Regions from separate parts of the Pseudomonas berkeleyensis genome, predicted to be linked through region 1. Evidence: riboswitches for the same ligand, from Rfam matches in the RefSeq annotation. Region 1 holds a riboswitch; each other region holds the start of a gene.
The links. Region 1 has a riboswitch for cobalamin ahead of cobW (cobalamin biosynthesis protein CobW). Riboswitches for the same ligand answer to the same signal wherever they lie in the genome.
Positions count from the first base shown of each region.

Region 2: another riboswitch for cobalamin. It lies ahead of cobO (cob(I)yrinic acid a,c-diamide adenosyltransferase); the one in region 1 lies ahead of cobW (cobalamin biosynthesis protein CobW).
Region 3: another riboswitch for cobalamin. It lies ahead of HS968_RS21845 (TonB-dependent receptor plug domain-containing protein); the one in region 1 lies ahead of cobW (cobalamin biosynthesis protein CobW).
Region 4: another riboswitch for cobalamin. It lies ahead of HS968_RS21210 (energy-coupling factor ABC transporter permease); the one in region 1 lies ahead of cobW (cobalamin biosynthesis protein CobW).

Region 1 is NZ_CP059139.1:5,623,880-5,628,242, forward strand. It holds gene cobN (cobaltochelatase subunit CobN) at 1-580, opposite strand, end outside; gene cobW (cobalamin biosynthesis protein CobW) at 717-1,766, opposite strand; cobalamin riboswitch at 1,862-2,056, opposite strand; gene HS968_RS26120 (cobalamin biosynthesis protein) at 2,143-2,580, shown strand; gene cobM (precorrin-4 C(11)-methyltransferase) at 2,577-3,332, shown strand; gene HS968_RS26130 (hypothetical protein) at 3,555-3,785, opposite strand; gene HS968_RS26135 (ParD-like family protein) at 3,978-4,187, shown strand; gene map (type I methionyl aminopeptidase) at 4,187-4,363, shown strand, end outside.
Region 2 is NZ_CP059139.1:2,235,361-2,239,723, forward strand. It holds gene HS968_RS10485 (C40 family peptidase) at 1-205, shown strand, start outside; gene HS968_RS10490 (C40 family peptidase) at 334-858, shown strand; gene HS968_RS10495 (hypothetical protein) at 865-1,185, shown strand; cobalamin riboswitch at 1,219-1,428, shown strand; gene cobO (cob(I)yrinic acid a,c-diamide adenosyltransferase) at 1,621-2,232, shown strand; gene HS968_RS10505 (cobyrinate a,c-diamide synthase) at 2,232-3,524, shown strand; gene bluB (5,6-dimethylbenzimidazole synthase) at 3,521-4,174, shown strand; gene cbiB (adenosylcobinamide-phosphate synthase CbiB) at 4,178-4,363, shown strand, end outside.
Region 3 is NZ_CP059139.1:4,715,747-4,720,109, reverse strand. It holds gene HS968_RS21845 (TonB-dependent receptor plug domain-containing protein) at 1-1,735, opposite strand, end outside; cobalamin riboswitch at 1,821-2,026, opposite strand; gene dxs (1-deoxy-D-xylulose-5-phosphate synthase) at 2,099-3,994, opposite strand; gene HS968_RS21835 (alpha/beta fold hydrolase) at 4,077-4,363, opposite strand, start outside.
Region 4 is NZ_CP059139.1:4,578,456-4,582,818, reverse strand. It holds gene HS968_RS21220 (acyl-CoA dehydrogenase family protein) at 1-820, shown strand, start outside; gene HS968_RS21215 (PaaI family thioesterase) at 834-1,265, shown strand; cobalamin riboswitch at 1,318-1,520, shown strand; gene HS968_RS21210 (energy-coupling factor ABC transporter permease) at 1,573-2,253, shown strand; gene HS968_RS21205 (hypothetical protein) at 2,263-2,982, opposite strand; gene amn (AMP nucleosidase) at 3,050-4,363, shown strand, end outside.

The sequences.
Region 1 (4,363 bases):
GCGTCTGCCAATCGGCCAGTTGGGCAGGGCTACGCTGCGGGTGATAGAGGACGACACGCGGCAGCGGTTGCGGCTCCTGCCAGCTGTCATCACGGCCCAGCCAGCGGCTGCCGATGCAGCGGAACAACTGGCGGGCGTTATCCAAGCCGCCCTGGCGCAGGTATTGCCAGAGGCGCTGGCTATCCTCCTCGGCGACGTTGCTAAGCGCAATCAGCTCCGGGTCGGGCTTGTCGTCACCCGGCACCATGATCACCGTGGCGCCACGCGCGCCCAGCTCTACCAAGCGCTCGACCCCGTAGCGCCAATAGCTGACCCCGCCATGCACCGAGATCAGGATGACCTTGGCATGCTGCAGCACCTGCTCGACGTAATAGTCCACCGAGGCGTTGTTGCTCAGCTGTGCCGGGCTGGCCAGGCGTAGGCTGGGATAGTCGTCCGGCAGTTGCCGGGCGGCCTCGGCCAACAGCGACAGGTGCGAATCCCCCGTACACAGGATCACCAGCTCGGCAGGCGTCTGACCAAGGTCGGCGATGCTGTCGGCCGGCAGTTGAGCGCCGGGCTGAGTGCGCAGAAGGTGCATGTTCGTTCCGTGGAGGGGCGTTAGCCGCGACTGGTGGTAGCGCCGTAGGGTGGACTCAGGAGCGAAGCGAACAGTCCACCGCCAGCGCGCACGTCCACATGGCGTACTGCTACGCGAGTACGCCCTACGCTCTGTATCAGGCCAGCGCCGCCTTCAGCTCGGCCTCGATAGCCACGCGGTTTAGCTGCTGGCCGATCACCACCAGGCGGCTCAGGCGCGGCTCGTCGACCTGCCAGGCGCGGTCGAAGTGACGGTCGAAGCGCTGGCCCACGCCCTGCACCAGCAGGCGCATCGGCTTGCCAGGGATCGCCGCGAAGCCTTTCACCCGCAGGATGTCGTACTTGGCCACAGCATCCTTCAGCGCAGCCAGCAGACGCGCCTCCTCAGCTTCGGGTAGTTCCACGTGGAACGAGTCGAATTCCTCGTGATCGTGATCCTCGTCCTCATCGTCATGGTGAGTGCGGCGGCTGTCGATATGCAGCTCCGTTTCGCTGTTCAGGCCCAGCAGCACGTCCAGCGGCAGCTCGCCGCCGTGCGCCTCGATCACCTTGACCGCTGGCGGCAGTTCTTCAGCCACTTCGGCGCGCACCGCAGCCAGCGCCTCGGCGTCGAGCAGGTCGGCCTTGTTGAGGATCACCAGGTCGGCGCTGGCCAGCTGGTCGGCGAACAGCTCGTGCAGCGGCGATTCGTGGTCGAGGTTCGGGTCGAGCTTGCGCTGCTCGTCCACCTGATCCGGGAAGGCGGCGAAGGTGCCGGCGATCACCGCCGGGCTGTCGACCACGGTGATTACCGCGTCGACGGTGCAGGCGTTGCGGATTTCCGGCCAGTTGAAAGCCTGCACCAGCGGCTTGGGCAGCGCCAGACCACTGGTCTCGATGAGGATATGGTCGAGGTCGCCACGGCGCGCCACCAGCTCGCGCATCACCGGGAAGAACTCCTCCTGCACGGTACAGCACAGGCAGCCGTTGGCCAGTTCGAAGACACGGCCATTGGCCTCCTCCTCGCTGCAGCCGATGGAGCATTGCTTGAGGATCTCGCCATCGATGCCCAGCTCGCCGAACTCGTTGACGATCACCGCGATACGGCGGCCGCCGGCATTGGCCAGCAGATGGCGCAGCAGGGTGGTTTTGCCGGCACCGAGGAAACCGGTGACGATGGTGACAGGCAGTTTGGCGAGGGTTTTCATCAAGGGCCCCGTGGCGTCGGTAGGTTCGGCGGACGGGTACGCGCAGGCGGGCACGCAAGGGCGTGCTGGCCGCGTCGGATCACCCCGTCCGAGCAAATGGCTGGTCTGTCGAGGCAGGTCTCCTGGCTCACGGTGTGCGCGTTGCGCATCCTTCACCTTCCCGCCTGGCGGCAGTGGTGTATCGAAGGGTTTAGACCGTTCACAGTTGCGGGGGCAGCCAGGGCATCGACCCTGTTCCCTCTTAGCCCCCCGGCGCCTTGCCGGGAAGAACCTCGAAAGCGAGAAGGCTACGCAGGCCACGGCGGCCGGTCAATCGCGGTTGACCGCTGGCAGGTGCCATGATGAGCTACGCCACCGCTCAGCCCGAATGCCACTCATGTTGCCAACCACCTCCAATCACCCATCCGCCTCAACGATACAGGTCGTCGCCGGGCTGGGGTGTCGCCGTGGCTGCAGCCAGGACGAGTTGCTCGATCTGCTTATCCACAGCCTGAGGCAACATGGCCTGACAGTGGAAAACCTCGTGGGCCTGGCCAGCATCGCCCACAAGCGCAACGAAGCCAGCCTGCATGGCCTGGCCGAGCACCTGGCTCTGGAGTTGGTGTTCTTCGCACCCGAGCAACTGAGCATCTATCAAGCCATGACCGCCGGCAGTGCATTGACCCAGGCAGCCACCGGTAGCCCTGCCGTCGCCGAGCCTTGCGCCCTCGCACTGGCGGCGCGCATGGGCGCATCGCCCTGCCTACTCGGCGAGAAAAACCGTAGTGCCAGCGCCACCTGTGCGCTGGCCACCTTCGATAGAGAACCTGCATGACCGTCTACTTTATCGGTGCCGGCCCCGGCGACCCCGAACTGATCACCGTCAAGGGGCAACGCCTGATCCGCTCATGCCCCGTGATTCTCTACGCCGGCTCGCTGGTGCCCGAGCCGGTGCTGCAGGGCCACAGCGCCGAACAGGTGGTGAACACCGCCGAGCTGAACCTGGGCGAGATCATCACGCTGCTGCAGGAGGCCCATGAACGCGGCCTGGACGTGGCCCGCGTGCACTCGGGCGACCCGTCGCTATACGGCGCCATCGGCGAGCAGATCCGCGAGCTGCGAGCGCTCGACATCCCTTTCGAGATCATTCCCGGCGTCACCGCCACAGCCGCCTGCGCGGCCCTTTTGGAAAGTGAACTGACCCTGCCCGGTATCGCCCAGACGGTGATCCTCACGCGTTACGGCACCACCTCGCCGATGCCCGAGGGTGAGCAGTTGCATGACCTGGCCCGGCACCGCGCGACCATGGCCATCCACCTCGGCGTACGCCAGTTGCCGGCGATAGTTGCCGAGCTGCTACCGCACTACGGCAGCGACTGCCCCGTCGCGGTTATCCACAGAGCGAGCTGGCCGGATCAGGACTGGGTGCTGGGCACCCTGGCCGATATCCAGGAAAGGGTCGCAGCCAAGGATTTTCGCCGCACGACGCTGATCCTGGTCGGCCGTGTGCTCGATCCGGGGGGCTTCACCGAGTCGGCGCTGTACGACGCTGCGCATCGGCACCTCTACCGCCCTGGCCACGACTGATCTGGCGATATTCTGCACAAATCGCTGAAAGGCTCGTATCCATTGACTTTCGACGACTTATCAACAAGAAAGTAATGAAGTTATCCCAGGCCACTGTGGATAGCTATTTGCCGTGGGTCAGTTTTTGTACAACTGACTACAAGGCCCGCTAGTAAAGGGCTTTAGCTAGGTATCACGAGGATATCCACAAGATGATCCACGCCAATTGTGAGCAACTGAGGATCAGAGCTGTACCTCGACCCGCTTGATACCTAATGCCCGCAACTCCACCATCAGCTCGTTCAGGTCGGAGAAGGTCTCCACCTGTTCAGCCTCGTCCACCAGAAAGAAGCTGCGCCCGGCGTCTTTCTTGAAGAACACGATCCACTCCGCCGTATTGGCCGGATTGACCATGACCTGGGTGTCGAACAGCACTCCTTCGTCCGTTCTCTGTTTCACATCTGCGCGCTTCATCCTCTCTCCTCTACCAGCACGACTCCAACGATCCACTGGCCTGACCTGGGCCAGTCAGCGGATTCGCCGACCATTTTAAGGGATCGGAGCACTCACCGGCGCTGACCACCATCAGACTTAGCGAGCACGCAGATGAAATTACCGGGCAACCATTATATGATTCATATGCGTAACATATATACGGAGGCCCCCATGGGCATCGTCAACATCGATGATGAGCTGCACGACCAGATTCGCCGGGCGAGCAGCGTGTCGGGCCGCTCGATCAATGCCCAGGCGGGTTTCTGGATTCGCATCGGCATGCTCTGCGAGATGAACCCGACCCTGAGTTTCAACGAGGTGATGGCTGCCGAACTGCGTGCAGCCGGTGTCACGGTGCCTCCGCGCATGACGGATGCCTGATGAGCAAAACACCGGAGGAAATCGCCCTGATGGCCGAAGCCGGCAGGTTGCTGGCGTCCGTGTTCGGCTATCTGGATCGAATAGACCTGCTCGGCTTGTCGACTCTACAGGTCAACGACCTTGTGGATAACTACATCGTGGATGAGCTCAAGGCGCGCCCAGCGAGCAAGGGGCAA
Region 2 (4,363 bases), 2.3 Mb from region 1:
CAACGATCGCGGCCGTGGTCGCGTCAGTCACGCCGGCATCTACCTGGGCGATGATCAATTCATCCACTCCAGCAGCAGTCGCAGTGGTGGCGTGCGCATCGACAGCCTGGACGACAGCTACTGGAATCGCAGTTATCTGCAAGCCAAGCGCGTCCTCGCCCTGGCGCCGGTTGAAGATCAGATCGCTGCCAAGCGTCATAACTGATGTACACGGCGTAACCGCAGAATCTGCTCAAGGGCTGTCTCTATAGGTCTTGAGCGGGTACTGAGGGTTGCGCCGTTTGTCTGTAGACGGCAGAGTAGAGCGCATTCAGGCTCAGGATCGCCTCGCTTATGCCCGTCACGACCCGTGTCGCCCTTATCTCCCTCGTTCTGCTGCTGAGTGCCTGTAGCAGTCGTGCTCCCTCTCCTCAGCCTACCTACAGTCCTCCAGTCTCTTCTTCGTCCTATCAGGGCGGCGCCGAAGATGTCTTGTTTCGCGCCCTCGGTCTGGTCGGTACGCCCTATCGTTATGGCGGTAATACCCCGGAAGGGGGGTTCGACTGCAGTGGCCTGATCGGCTACGTCTACCGCGATGCGGCCGGTATCAGCCTGCCACGTTCGACCCGTGAGCTGAGCGCTATGCGTACTCCGGATGTTCGGCGCGATGCCTTGCAGAGTGGTGATCTGGTGTTTTTTGCCACCAATGGCGGTCGCGCCGTCAGTCATGCCGGCATCTATGTCGGCGAGGGGCGTTTCGTCCATGCCCCGTCCAGTGGCGGTACCGTGCGCCTGGACAGCCTCGATAACGTCTACTGGCAGCGTGTCTACCTCGATGCCAAACGAGTCATCACTCCAGAGCTCGCTCGTAACCCCTGACCCTTCATGAGCGAGCCCATTCGCCTGCCGCCTCAGCCCGAGGCATGTGAGCTGTGCGCGCGGCCTGTCGCACTGACCCGTCATCACCTGATTCCCAAGGCGCTGCACGACAAGGTGTATGTGCAGAAACGCTTCGCTCGTCATGAGCGCATTACCGCCACGCTTTGGGTCTGTCGTGCCTGTCATAACCAGATTCACCGCCTGTTCAGCGAAAAGGAGCTGGCGCTGACTTACAACAGTCGCGAGGCGCTGCTGAGTGATGAGCGTTTGCGGACTTTCGTCGATTGGTTGGCGAGCAAACCGCCTGGGTTCATGCCCAGGCACTGAGCGGCGTTGACGGGTAGGGCTGCCAGCCTCTACCCTGCGCGCCTTGCTTCAGGTGCCCCGAGTCGCTGCGAATGACGGCCGAGGGGTGAAACAGGGAAGCCGGTTCGAATGCCGGCGCTGCCCCCGCAACGGTAGGTGAGTCAAACGCTGCTCAAAGCCACTGTGTATTTGCACGGGAAGGCGCGGCGTCGAACCTTTGGTTCGCTCACGAGCCCGGAGACCGGCCTGTCGCAATTTCACGGCATCGCGGAGGGCGCTGTCCGGCTAACGCTCCGGTTTGGTCGGGGCGTTCGTGTTTTCTGTCTTCCGCTCGCCTGACCAGCCATTGGCGCCTGGGTGAGGATATGCGGATCATCGCAACCTTCTTGCTCATTGCCGTTCGCACTGTTTATCGATCAACAGGCGGCGCGGGTGCCTGACGTACAGGAGCACAGCATGAGCGAGTCCACCGAGCGCGATGCCCGCCACAAGGCGCGCATGCAGCGCAAGAAAGCCCTGATCGACGAGAAGATCGCCCAGGCTCAGGACGAATACGGCCTGTTGCTGGTGCACAGCGGCAATGGCAAGGGCAAGAGCAGCAGCGCCTTCGGTATGGTCGCGCGTGCCCTCGGTCATGGCATCAAGGTCGGTGTGGTGCAGTTCATCAAGGGCGCGGCCAGCACCGGCGAGGAAACCTTCTTCCGCCGCTTTCCCGAGGAAGTCAGCTATCACGTGATGGGCGAGGGCTTCACCTGGGAAACCCAGGATCGCCAGCGTGATATCGCCAAGGCGCAGGAAGCCTGGGCCATTGCCAGACGCTTGCTTGGCGATGAGTCCATCGGCCTGGTGGTGCTGGATGAACTGAACATCGCCCTCAAGCATGGCTATCTCGAACTGGATGCGGTGTTGGCCGATATCGAAGCGCGGCCGCTGCTGCAGCACGTGGTGGTGACGGGGCGGGGCGCCTTGCCGGGGATGATCGAGGCGGCCGACACGGTCACCGAGATGAGCCTGGTCAAGCATGCGTTCAAGGCCGGGGTGAAGGCGCAGAAGGGCATCGAATTCTGATGGAAGCACGTCACTGTCCGGCGCTGCTGATTGCCGCGCCGGCTTCGGGCCAGGGCAAGACCACCGTCACCGCCGCGCTGGCGCGCCTGCATACGCGTCAGGGGCGCCGGGTGCGGGTGTTCAAGTGCGGCCCGGACTTCCTCGATCCGATGATCCACGCCCGTGCCAGCGGCGCGCCGGTGTACCAGCTCGATCTGGCCATGGTGGGTGAAGCGGAGAGCCGCCGGCTGTTGTGGCAGGCCGCGGGCGAGGCCGATCTGATCCTAATCGAAGGGGTGATGGGCTTGTTCGACGGCAAGCCATCTGCGGCCGACCTTGCCCGCCATTTCGGTGTGCCGGTACTGGGCGTGATCGACGGCGCGGCCATGGCCCAGACCTTTGGCGCGCTGGCTCACGGCTTGGCCACCTTCCAGCCGGACTTGCCGTTTGCCGGGGTGCTCGGCAACCGCGTCGCCAGTACGCGCCATGGCGATATTCTGCGTGATGCCTTGCCATCGAGCATCCGCTGGTTCGGCGCCTTGCCGCGCAGTGCCGCGGTGGAGTTGCCGAGTCGGCATCTGGGCCTGGTGCAGGCAGCTGAGTTGGCCGATCTGGATGCACGTCTGGACGCCGCCGCCGGTGCCTTGGCGGCCAGCGCCGATGTCGATCTGCCGCCGGCTGTGAGCTTCGCTGCGCCGCAGATCGATGAACCTGCGCCCTTGCTCAACGGCGTGCGCATCGGTGTGGCGCGCGATGCCGCCTTCGCCTTCCTTTATCAGGCCAATCTCGACCTGCTGCAGGCGTTGGGGGCTGAACTGCGCTATTTTTCGCCGCTGACCGATCAGGCTCTGCCGGACGTGGACAGCCTCTACTTGCCTGGCGGTTATCCCGAGCTGTACCTGGCAGAGCTGGAGGGCAACCAGGCCATGGCTAAGGCGATCCGTGCTCATCACCAGGCCGGCAAGCCACTGCTCGCCGAGTGTGGCGGCATGCTCTATCTGCTCGATGAGCTGCGCGACAAGCAGGGCGGCAGTGGCCGCATGCTTGGCCTGCTCAGTGGCAGTGCGGCTTTGCAGCCACGGCTGACGGCACTGGCTCTGCAGGAAGTGACGCTGCCGGAAGGCGAGTTGCGCGGCCACAGTTACCACCACTCGCGGCTGGAGAGTCCATTGCAGCCTCTGGCGCTCGGCCGCTGTCCGAACGGCAAGCCAGTGGCCGAGGCGGTGTATCGCCTTGGCCGGCTGACGGCCAGCTATATCCACTTCTATCTGCCGTCCAATCCGGAGGCGGCCGCCGCGCTGCTGCGTCCATGAGCGAGCATGCCTTCACCCCGGCAGAGCGTGCGGCGGTGTACCGCGTGATCGCCGAGCGCCGCGACATGCGCCACTTCGCTGGCGGGCAGGTGCCTGCCGAGGTGTTGGCGCGACTGCTCGAAGCGGCGCACCACGCGCCCAGCGTCGGCCTGATGCAGCCGTGGCGCTTCCTGCGTATCAGCGATCCGCAATTGCGGGAGGCGGCCCATGCGCTGGTGGAGGCGGAGCGCGTTCGCACCGCCGAAGCCTTGGGCGAGCGTTCGGATGAGTTCATGCAGCTCAAGGTCGAAGGCATCCGCGATTGCGCTGAGCTGCTGGCGGTGGCGCTGATGGAGGGGCGCGAGGCGCATGTCTTCGGGCGACGCACGTTGCCGGAAATGGATATGGCTTCGGTGGCCTGCGCCATTCAGAATCTGTGGCTGGCCGCGCGGGCCGAAGGGCTGGGCCTGGGCTGGGTGTCGTTGTTCGACCCCGAGGCGTTGGCCGAGCTGCTGGGCATGCCGGCTGGTAGCAAGCCGGTGGCGCTGCTGTGCCTGGGGCCGGTGCACGCCTTCTACGAAAAACCGATGCTGGTGGAAGAGGGCTGGGCCACGCCTCGGCCGCTGTCCGAATTGCTGTTCGAGAATCGATGGGGATCCTCTGGTGAGTGAACGATGAGCCTGGCGTTGATCACCTGGGCCGGCGTGGCGCTGGATGCCGTGCTGGGCGAGCCACGCCGCGCGCATCCGCTGGTCGCCTTCGGCCGCCTGGCCGGGCGCCTGGAGCAGCGTTTCAATCCTGCTGGTGGTGGCTGGCGCAGTCATGGCGTGACGGCCTGGTGCCTGGCAGTGCTGCCGCTG
Region 3 (4,363 bases), 910 kb from region 1:
CTGAGACCAGAATCTCTGTCGTGGCCTGCCAACTGCCGCGCAAGCCCAGCAGCCCGTAGCCAGCCAGTTCCCGTTGGTTGCCGACATCGTCATAGCTGCTGCTGACGGTTTGCCAGGTCGTGCCAACAGTGAAGGCGCCGAAGGCGCGGTCGAGATCCACGCTGAGGGTACGGCGCGCACGGCGATTCAGGGTATGACCGCTGTCGGCGTCGCGTGGGTCGATCAGGCTCAGACCCAGTGCGGCCTGCCAGTCGCCCAGGCGTTGTTCCAGGCTTGCTTCGAAGCCGTTTACCCGTGCGCTATCGAGGTTCTGCATGACCCAGTTGCCGTCGGCGACGATGGCATTGCGGATCTTGCTGCGATAGAGCGAGGCTTCCAGGAGGGTGCTGTCAGTCAGTTGACTGCGCCATTGCAGCTCGTAGCTTTTCGACTCTTCCGGTTTGAGATCGGGGTTGGCGCCCCAGCCCATGGGGGCGTAGATATCCTGGAAGCTGGGCGCGCGGAATGCTTCGGCGTAGGACAGGATGAGGTCGTTGTTCGGGTTCAGGTGCCAGGTCAATGCGGCGTTGTAGGTGCTATTACCGCCAAACTGTTGGTTCTTGTCATGCCGAGCGCCCAGCTCGGTGGAGACGTTCTCGCCACGGTAGTGGTGCTGGAGGAACAGTCCGCGATTCCAGCGTGAAGCCCGGGTGTAGGCGTTGTTGCTGTGCAGGGTGTCTTCGAGCCAGTCGACACCGAGCAGTAGCTGGTTGTGTTCGCCCAGGGACAGGGTGTTCAGCCAGGATGCCGAGTCGCGGTAGGTGTAGTTGTGGCGGGTGTTGTCGGTATCGTCGGCGCGGGTCTTGTAACGGTTCTCGCTGTGGCCGAGTTCCAGACGACTTTTCCATTGTTCGGCCAGGCGCGCATCAGCGTAGAACGACTGGCTGCTGATACGGAAGTCACTGTAGGGGTGCAGACCAAAGAGTGGCTCGTTGTCGAACTCGACCTCGCCGCTTTGCTCCAGCAGGCTCAGACCGAGCTGCAGATCGTCGTTGAGGTCGTGGGCGAGGTTCAGGCTCAGGCCGTTCTTGCGGTAGGCATCGTGATCGTTGTCGTAGGTCGAGGCGTGGGTGCTGCGGTCGATACCGTGGGTATCCGAGGAGCTGCTACTGAGATTGAAACGGGTACTTTCGTTGGCTAGGGCCAGGCTGGCCGCACGTTCCCAGGTACCACGGCTGCCGTAGCCCAGACTAAGACTGGCCTGGCGTTGTCCAGCACTGGCGCGGCGGGTGAAAATTTGTACGACACCGCCGATGGCGTCGGCGCCGTAGAGGGTTGCCCGCGAGCCGCGCAGGACTTCCACCCGTTCGATCTGGTGGATGCTGAGGTGTTCGAGGAAATGGCTGCCGCTGGACGCATCGGAAATCCGTTGACCGTCGACTAGTACGACGTTCTGTGCTGTCTTGGTGCCGCGGATGAACAGGCTGGAGAGGCTGCCACGGCCGCCGGAACTGGTGACCTGTACGCCGGGTACACGGTTCAGTAGGTCGATGACGCTGGAGGGTTGCAGGCGTTCGATGTCTTCGCGGGTGAACACGCTGGTAGCGACACTGCTTTTGCTGCGCAGCTGTACTTCGCGGTTGGCGCTGATGACCGTGTCGGACAGTTTCAGTGCCTGATCGAGCGAAGGGACGGTTTCAGCGAGTGCGGCGCAGGGCGCCAGAGTAATGGCCAGGGCTAGACGGGATAGTTTCATTCTCTTTCCTCAAAGGTCGGCAGACGTTCGAGGAGGGCAGGAGCAAGCGCGCAGGGCGGCGCTTGACCGTGCTGCCCTCCGCAACACCAGTCGCACCGCCTTGGCCGGTCTCCGGGCTCTCGACCCACGTCCGCCTTCCCAGGTTGCCCCAGTGGCCGTTTGGACGTGGCGCAAGCTCAGCGCTTGCAGTCGATTACCGTTGCGGGGGCAGCGCCGGGATTGCTCATGACGAGCGCACCGACTTCCCGTTTCACGCCGCTTGCGCAGCGCACCCAGGCGGAACATGAAGTGGGCGAACCTTAGTGCGCGCAGCTATGAATGACAAGCAAGCCTGGCTCATCCGGCGATGAGCCAGGCTCATGCTCAGGCCTGCAGCAGGCTCAGGCGTTGACGCACCGCGCGTTCGATGCCGGCTTCGTCGAGACCGCACTCGGCAAGCATCTGGCTCGGTTTGGCGTGCTCGACGTAGTAGTCCGGTAGACCCAGGTGCAGCATCGGCACCTGGCGGTTCTCGGCGGCGAAGAATTCGCTGACCGCGCTGCCGGCACCGCCCATCACCGCGTTTTCCTCGATGGTCACCAGCAGTTCGTGGTTGCCGGCCAGCTCGCGCAGCAGTGCTTCGTCCAGCGGTTTGACGAAGCGCATGTCGACCACCGTGGCGTCCAGCGTTTCGCCTACGCGCAGGGCTTCGGCCAGTTGCACGCCGAAGGCCAGCAGGGCGACGCCATTGCCCTGGCGGCGTACCACGGCCTTGCCGATCTCCAGCGGTTCGAGGCCTGCATCGAGCGGCGCATTGGGGCCGCTGCCGCGCGGGTAGCGCACCGCTGCCGGGCCGTCGAACAGGTGGCCGGTAGTGAGCATGCGGCGCATCTCGTTCTCGTCGCTCGGCGTCATCACCAGCATGCCGGGGATGCAGCGCAGGTAGGAGAGGTCGAAGCTGCCGGCGTGGGTCGGGCCGTCTTCGCCAACCAGGCCGGCGCGGTCGATGGCGAACAGCACGTCGAGGTGCTGCACGGCGACGTCGTGGATCAGCTGGTCATAGGCGCGCTGGAGGAAGGTTGAGTAGATCGCCACCACCGGCTTGGCACCTTCGCAGGCCATGCCGGCGGCGAGGGTGACGGCATGCTGCTCGGCAATCGCCACGTCGAAGTAACGCTCGGGGAAGCGCTCGCTGAACGCCACCAGATCCGAGCCTTCCTTCATTGCCGGAGTGATACCGACCAGGCGCGCGTCCTGCTCGGCCATGTCGCACAGCCACTGGCCGAACACGTTGGAGTATTTCGGGCCGGAAGGCTTCTTCGGTGCCGCGACTGGCGTGACCGGTTCCAGCTTGGTGATGGCGTGGTAGCCGATGGGGTCGACCTCGGCGGGTGCGAAGCCCTTGCCCTTCTTGGTCACCACATGCAGGAACTGCGGGCCGTCGAGGTCGCGCATGTTGCGCAGGGTGGCGAGCAGGGTGGGCAGGTCGTGGCCGTCGATGGGGCCGACGTAGTTCCAGCCCAGCTCCTCGAACAGGGTGCCGGGTACCAGCATGCCCTTGGCGTGTTCCTCGACCTTGCGTGCGATTTCCCAGGCGCCAGGCAGGCGCGAGAGGATCTTCTTGCTGCCCTCGCGCATGCTGGCGTAGGTGCGGCTGGAGATGATCTTGGCCAGGTAGTTGGACAGCCCGCCGACATTCTTGGAGATCGACATGTCGTTGTCGTTGAGGATCACCAGCATATTGGCGCCGACGTCGGTGGCGTGGTTCAGCGCCTCGAAGGCCATGCCGGCGGTCAGTGCGCCGTCGCCGATCACCGCCACGCTCTTGCGCTTCTCGCCCTTCAGGCGGGCGGCGATGGCCATGCCAAGGGCCGCGCTGATGCTGGTGCTGGAGTGGCCGACGCCGAAGGTGTCGTACTCGCTCTCGCTACGGCGCGGGAAGGCGGCCAGGCCGTCCTTCTGGCGCAGGCTGCCCATGCGCTCGCGACGACCGGTGAGAATCTTGTGCGGGTAGGCCTGGTGGCCGACGTCCCACACCAGGCGGTCATCGGGGGTGTCGAAGACGTAGTGCAGGGCGATGGTCAGCTCGATCACGCCGAGGCCGGCACCGAAGTGCCCGCCGCTCTGGCCAACGCTGTAGAGCAGGTATTGGCGCAGTTCGTCAGCGAGGGTTTCCAGGTCCGCTTCGGCCAGGCGGCGCAGTTCGTCCGGCGTGTTGGCGCTGTCGAGCAGCGGCGTCAACGGGCGCTCGCGGGGGATCTCGTGGAAAGTGGTCGGCATCAGGCGAATCGTTATAGGTGTAAAAGATGCGGCAGTTTACCTGATGCCAGGAAAACAGCCCAATCTGCTGACCACATCGGCGTTACCGGTAGTTGCGTGCGAGGAAATCCAGCAGCAGGGCGCTGACCCGTGCGCCGCATTCGGCCTGCAGCCAGTGGCCTGCTCCGGCCAGGTCGTGGCGTTCCAGGTGCGGCACCTTGTCGCCCATGCGTTTCAGCGTTGGCGCCTCGAAGCGGCCCACCGGGTCGTTCTCGCCGAGCAAGAACAGCGTTGGCTGCATCACCTGCAGCCCGGCCAGATGCTCGGTGCGCTGCCAGTTGCGTTCGAAGTTGCGGTACCAGTTCAGCGCGCCGCGAAAACCGTGGCGCT
Region 4 (4,363 bases), 1.0 Mb from region 1:
ATACCGTGGCGCCTTCGCCTGGATGCTCGGCGAGGAAGGGCGCGGCGTGCCGACCATCATCGAGATGGTGGCCATGACCCGCTTCGACTGCATGGTCGGCTCCAGTAGCCTGATGCGCCAGGCCCTGACCCAGGCCGCGCACCACTGCGCACACCGTCAGGTGGGCGGCAAGCGGCTCGCCGACCAGCCGCTGATGCAGAACGTACTCGCCGATCTGGCGCTGGAAAGCGAAGCCGCGCTGGCGCTGTGCATGCGCATGGGGCGTGCGCTCGACCAGCAGCATGACGAGCAGGAAGACAAGTTCGCCCGCCTGGTCACTGCCGTGGGCAAGTACTGGATCTGCAAACGCGCGCCGGAAATGATCTACGAGGCGAGCGAGTGCATGGGCGGCGCCGGTTACGTCGAGGAAACCATCCTGCCGCGTCTGTATCGCGAAGCGCCGGTCAACTCGATCTGGGAAGGTTCGGGTAACGTGCAGTGTTTGGACGTGCTACGCGCTTTGTCCAAGGAACCGGGCGTACTCGATGCGCTGTTCGCCGAGCTGGGCGATGGCCATGGCGATGCTCGTCTGAAGGCACATATTCAGCGTCTGAAAGCCGATTTTGCCGATACCGCCGATATCCAGTACCGCGCGCGCCAGCTCACCGAGGATATGGCCGTGGCGCTGCAGGCCAAGCTGCTGCTGGAGGCGGGCAACGCCACCGTCTCCGATGCCTTTATCGCCAGCCGCCTGGAGGGCCGTGGCCGGGTCTACGGCACCTTGCCGCGTGGTGTCGACGTCGAGGCACTGCTGGCACGCAGCACGCCTCACCTGGCCTGATCGGAGGTTCGCCATGCACGCCCATCCGCGTTATCGGGAGTTGGTCGAGCGAGGCTTCGCCGATGCCAACTTCATCAATGACCTGGGCATTCGCGCCACCGACTGCGGCCCGGGTTGGGTCGAGGCGGAGCTGGATATCCAGCTCCGCCACCTGCAGCAGAACGGTTTCATCCATGCTGGTGTGCAGACCACTCTGGCCGATCATGCTGCCGGTGCCGCCGCTGCGACGCTGGTGGCCGAGGGGCAGACGGTGCTGACCCTGGAGTTCAAGGTCAACCTGCTGCGTCCGGCGCGCAGTGCACGCCTGTTCTGCCGCGCCGAAGTACTCAAGGCCGGGCGCCAGGCCACGGTGGTCGAGGCCGAGGTGTTCGGCGAGGAGGGCGGCCAGAAGCGCCTGTACAGCAAGGCTTCGGTGACCATGGCGGTGGTGACGTTGCCGGCCTGAACGAGGGCTGAAAGCGGATTGTCTGGCACGCTGTTTTTTAGCAGGGCAGGCGAGTAATCTTGCGCTCGATGGTTCTGCGTGCACGCATGTGGCGCGGATGAAAAGGGAACAGGGTGCGGCGAATCTCGCCAATGCCCTGGCTGCCCCCGCAACTGTAAGCGGCGAACGATGCCCTCATGCCACTGACTCCGGTCGGGAAGGCGGGCGGAGTGCCAAGCCGTGAGCCAGGAGACCTGCCATCGACAACGGGCGTTTCGCCCAACCTTCATCCGAATCGTCGCGCGGTGGGCGCGAACAAGGAACTCGCATGCATATCGAACCCGGTGTCGTCGAAGGCGCCAAGATCCTCCTCAGCTACGCAACGGCCGTCACCGCTTTCGGTCTGACCGCCAAACTCGCCCTGGACAGCGTACGCAACAACGGCGGTGTCGCCGCCCTGGTGTTGCGCAGCCTGCTGACCACCGCCCTGGTGTTCTGCTTCTTCGAAGTCTTCCCGCATCACCCGGTGGGTGTTTCCGAGGTGCATCTGATCCTCGGTTCTACCCTGTTGTTGCTGTTCGGTGCCGGTGCAGCAGCCATCGGTCTGGCGGCTGGTTTGCTGCTGCAGGGGCTGCTATTCGCTCAGTTCGACCTGCCGCAGTACGGCATGAACGTCACCACGCTGCTTATCCCGTTGTGGGGCATCAGCCTGCTGGCCAAGCGCATCGTTGCGCCGGGTACCGCCTACGTCGATCTTTCCTACAAGCAGGCACTGGCGCTGTCGACTGCCTACCAGGGTGGCATCGTCGCTTGGGTCGCGTTCTGGGCCTTCTACGGTCACGGTTTCTCCAGCGAAAACCTGGCAGCCGTGGGCAGCTTCGGCCTGGCCTACATGAGCGTGATCCTGATCGAGCCGCTTATCGACCTGGGCGTGCTGGCCGGTGCCAAGGCGTTGTCGCGCTTCAGCCAGGGGCCGCTGTTCAACGTGCGCCTGCACCAGGCAGCCTGACCCAGTCGCTTAGCGGCGGCGCTGCCAGATCATCTTGCCGGTATTGCTCTCGGTGACCAGGTACTGGTCGCTGAAGCGGTAGTAGGCGGCGGGTTGATAATCGGCGGCGCCTGCCAGGCGCACCATCAGCATGCCGTCCTGGCTGCGCCAGTGGCCGCTGTACTGCACCTCGCCAGGGCTGTCGTAGCTCCAGTCGCTGCCGCCGCCGGCCGAGCGGCTCCACTGCGTGACGCTGCCATCGGCGTTCAACTGCAGGGTTATCACGGTGTTGAACGAGGCGAAATTGGCGCCGCCGCTATTGATGATCTTCTCGTGTACCCAAGTGCCGACCAGTGCCGAATCCTGAACGCCTGCTGCGGACGGCATTGCTGCTGCTTCGCGCTGGAATAGCGCCTGACGTTCCAGTACCTCGCCATTGCGTGGGTTGCGAGCTGCAATGCTGGTGTTGAGCATGGCGTTGGCATAGGTGGCGTTCATGTTGGCCAGCAGCAGGCCGGACTGTGGATCGCTGATCTCGGCGCGCAGCACCTGTCCATCGTAGTGGCCCTTCAGATTCAGGCGTAGGGTCTGATTCTCAACGTATTGCCCCTCAATCTGATTGCCCTGCTGGCGCAGAATCAGCACGGTCGGCTGGCCGTCTAGCGTGGCCTGGTAGTGACCGTCCAGCTCACCAGCCTGAACGCTGAAGCAGGAAACGACGGCCAGCAGCAGAAGGATTGGACGAAGCATGGTAATGACCTCCGACGAGTAGCTCCAAGTCTAGTCTCGGCCGTCGGGTGGTGAGTCCTGTCGCGCTATGTTTTCGTCACCGTATGCAGGCAAGATAGGCGCGTACGTTCAGTCAGGAAGATGCACAGTGAAAGCCTGCTCAGATGATTTCATCGTTGCCCTCACTCCCGAAGAGGCGGTCGATCGCCTCGCCGCGTTGCACCAGGAGGCCACTGGCGCCCTGGGCCACGCGCTCAAGCGCTACCTCAAGGAACGCATCCGTCCCGATGCCAGCGAGCACTGCCTGTTCCGCTACCCCGAATTGCGCCTGACCTACCTGTGCCAGGGCGAGGTGCCGACCACCGTGCGCGCCTACGCCAAGGTGCAGGTACCGGGCACCTACGCCATCACCGTGACCCAGCCGGCGGCCTTCCGTAAATACCTGCTGGAGCAGCTACGCCCGCTGATGAACGACTTCACCCTGCGTGTGGAAGTCGGCCGCAGCCAGCAGAACATTCCTTACCCGTACGTGGTCGAGGGCGGCGATGAGCTGGCCGGCAGTGGCGTGACCGCCGCCGAGCTGGCGCGCGTATTCCCCAGCACCGACCTGTCCGCCGCCACCGACGGCACCGCCGATGGCCTGTACGACTGGGAGAACATCGATCCGCTGCCGCTGGCACTGTTCGACGCGGCGCGTACCGACTTCTCGCTCAAGCGCATCCAGCACTACACCGGCAGCGACTGGCGCCATGTGCAGCCGTGGATCCTGCTGACCAACTATCACCGCTATGTCGATCAGTTCATCCGCCACGGCTTGGACATGCTGGTGGGCGACTCGCGCTTCACCCGTATGGTGCTGCCGGGCAACGTGGTGGTCGAGCGCGGCATGGCCGAAGGCGAGATGCAGGCGATCATCGAGAACGTGGTCTGGCACCGCTACCAGATGCCGGCCTACCACCTGCAGGCCGAGGACGGCCACGGTGTCACCCTGGTCAATATCGGTGTCGGCCCATCCAACGCCAAGAACATCACCGACCACCTCGCCGTGCTGCGTCCGCATTGCTGGTTGATGATCGGCCATTGCGGCGGCCTGCGTCAGTCGCAGACCATCGGCGACTACGTGCTGGCCCACGCCTATATGCGCCGCGACGGCATTCTCGACCGCGTGCTGCCGCCGCATATCCCGCTGCCGGCGCTGGCCGAAGTACAGCAGGCGCTACAGGAGGCCGCCAAACTGGTCACCGGCGAGCAGGGCGACGAGTTGAAGAAGCGCCTGCGCACCGGCACCGTGTTGACCTACGACGACCGCAACTGGGAGCTGCGCTGGGCCCAGGAGCGGCCGTTGATCAACCTGTCGCGTGCGGTGGCGGTGGACATGGAAAGCGGCACCATCGCCGCGCAA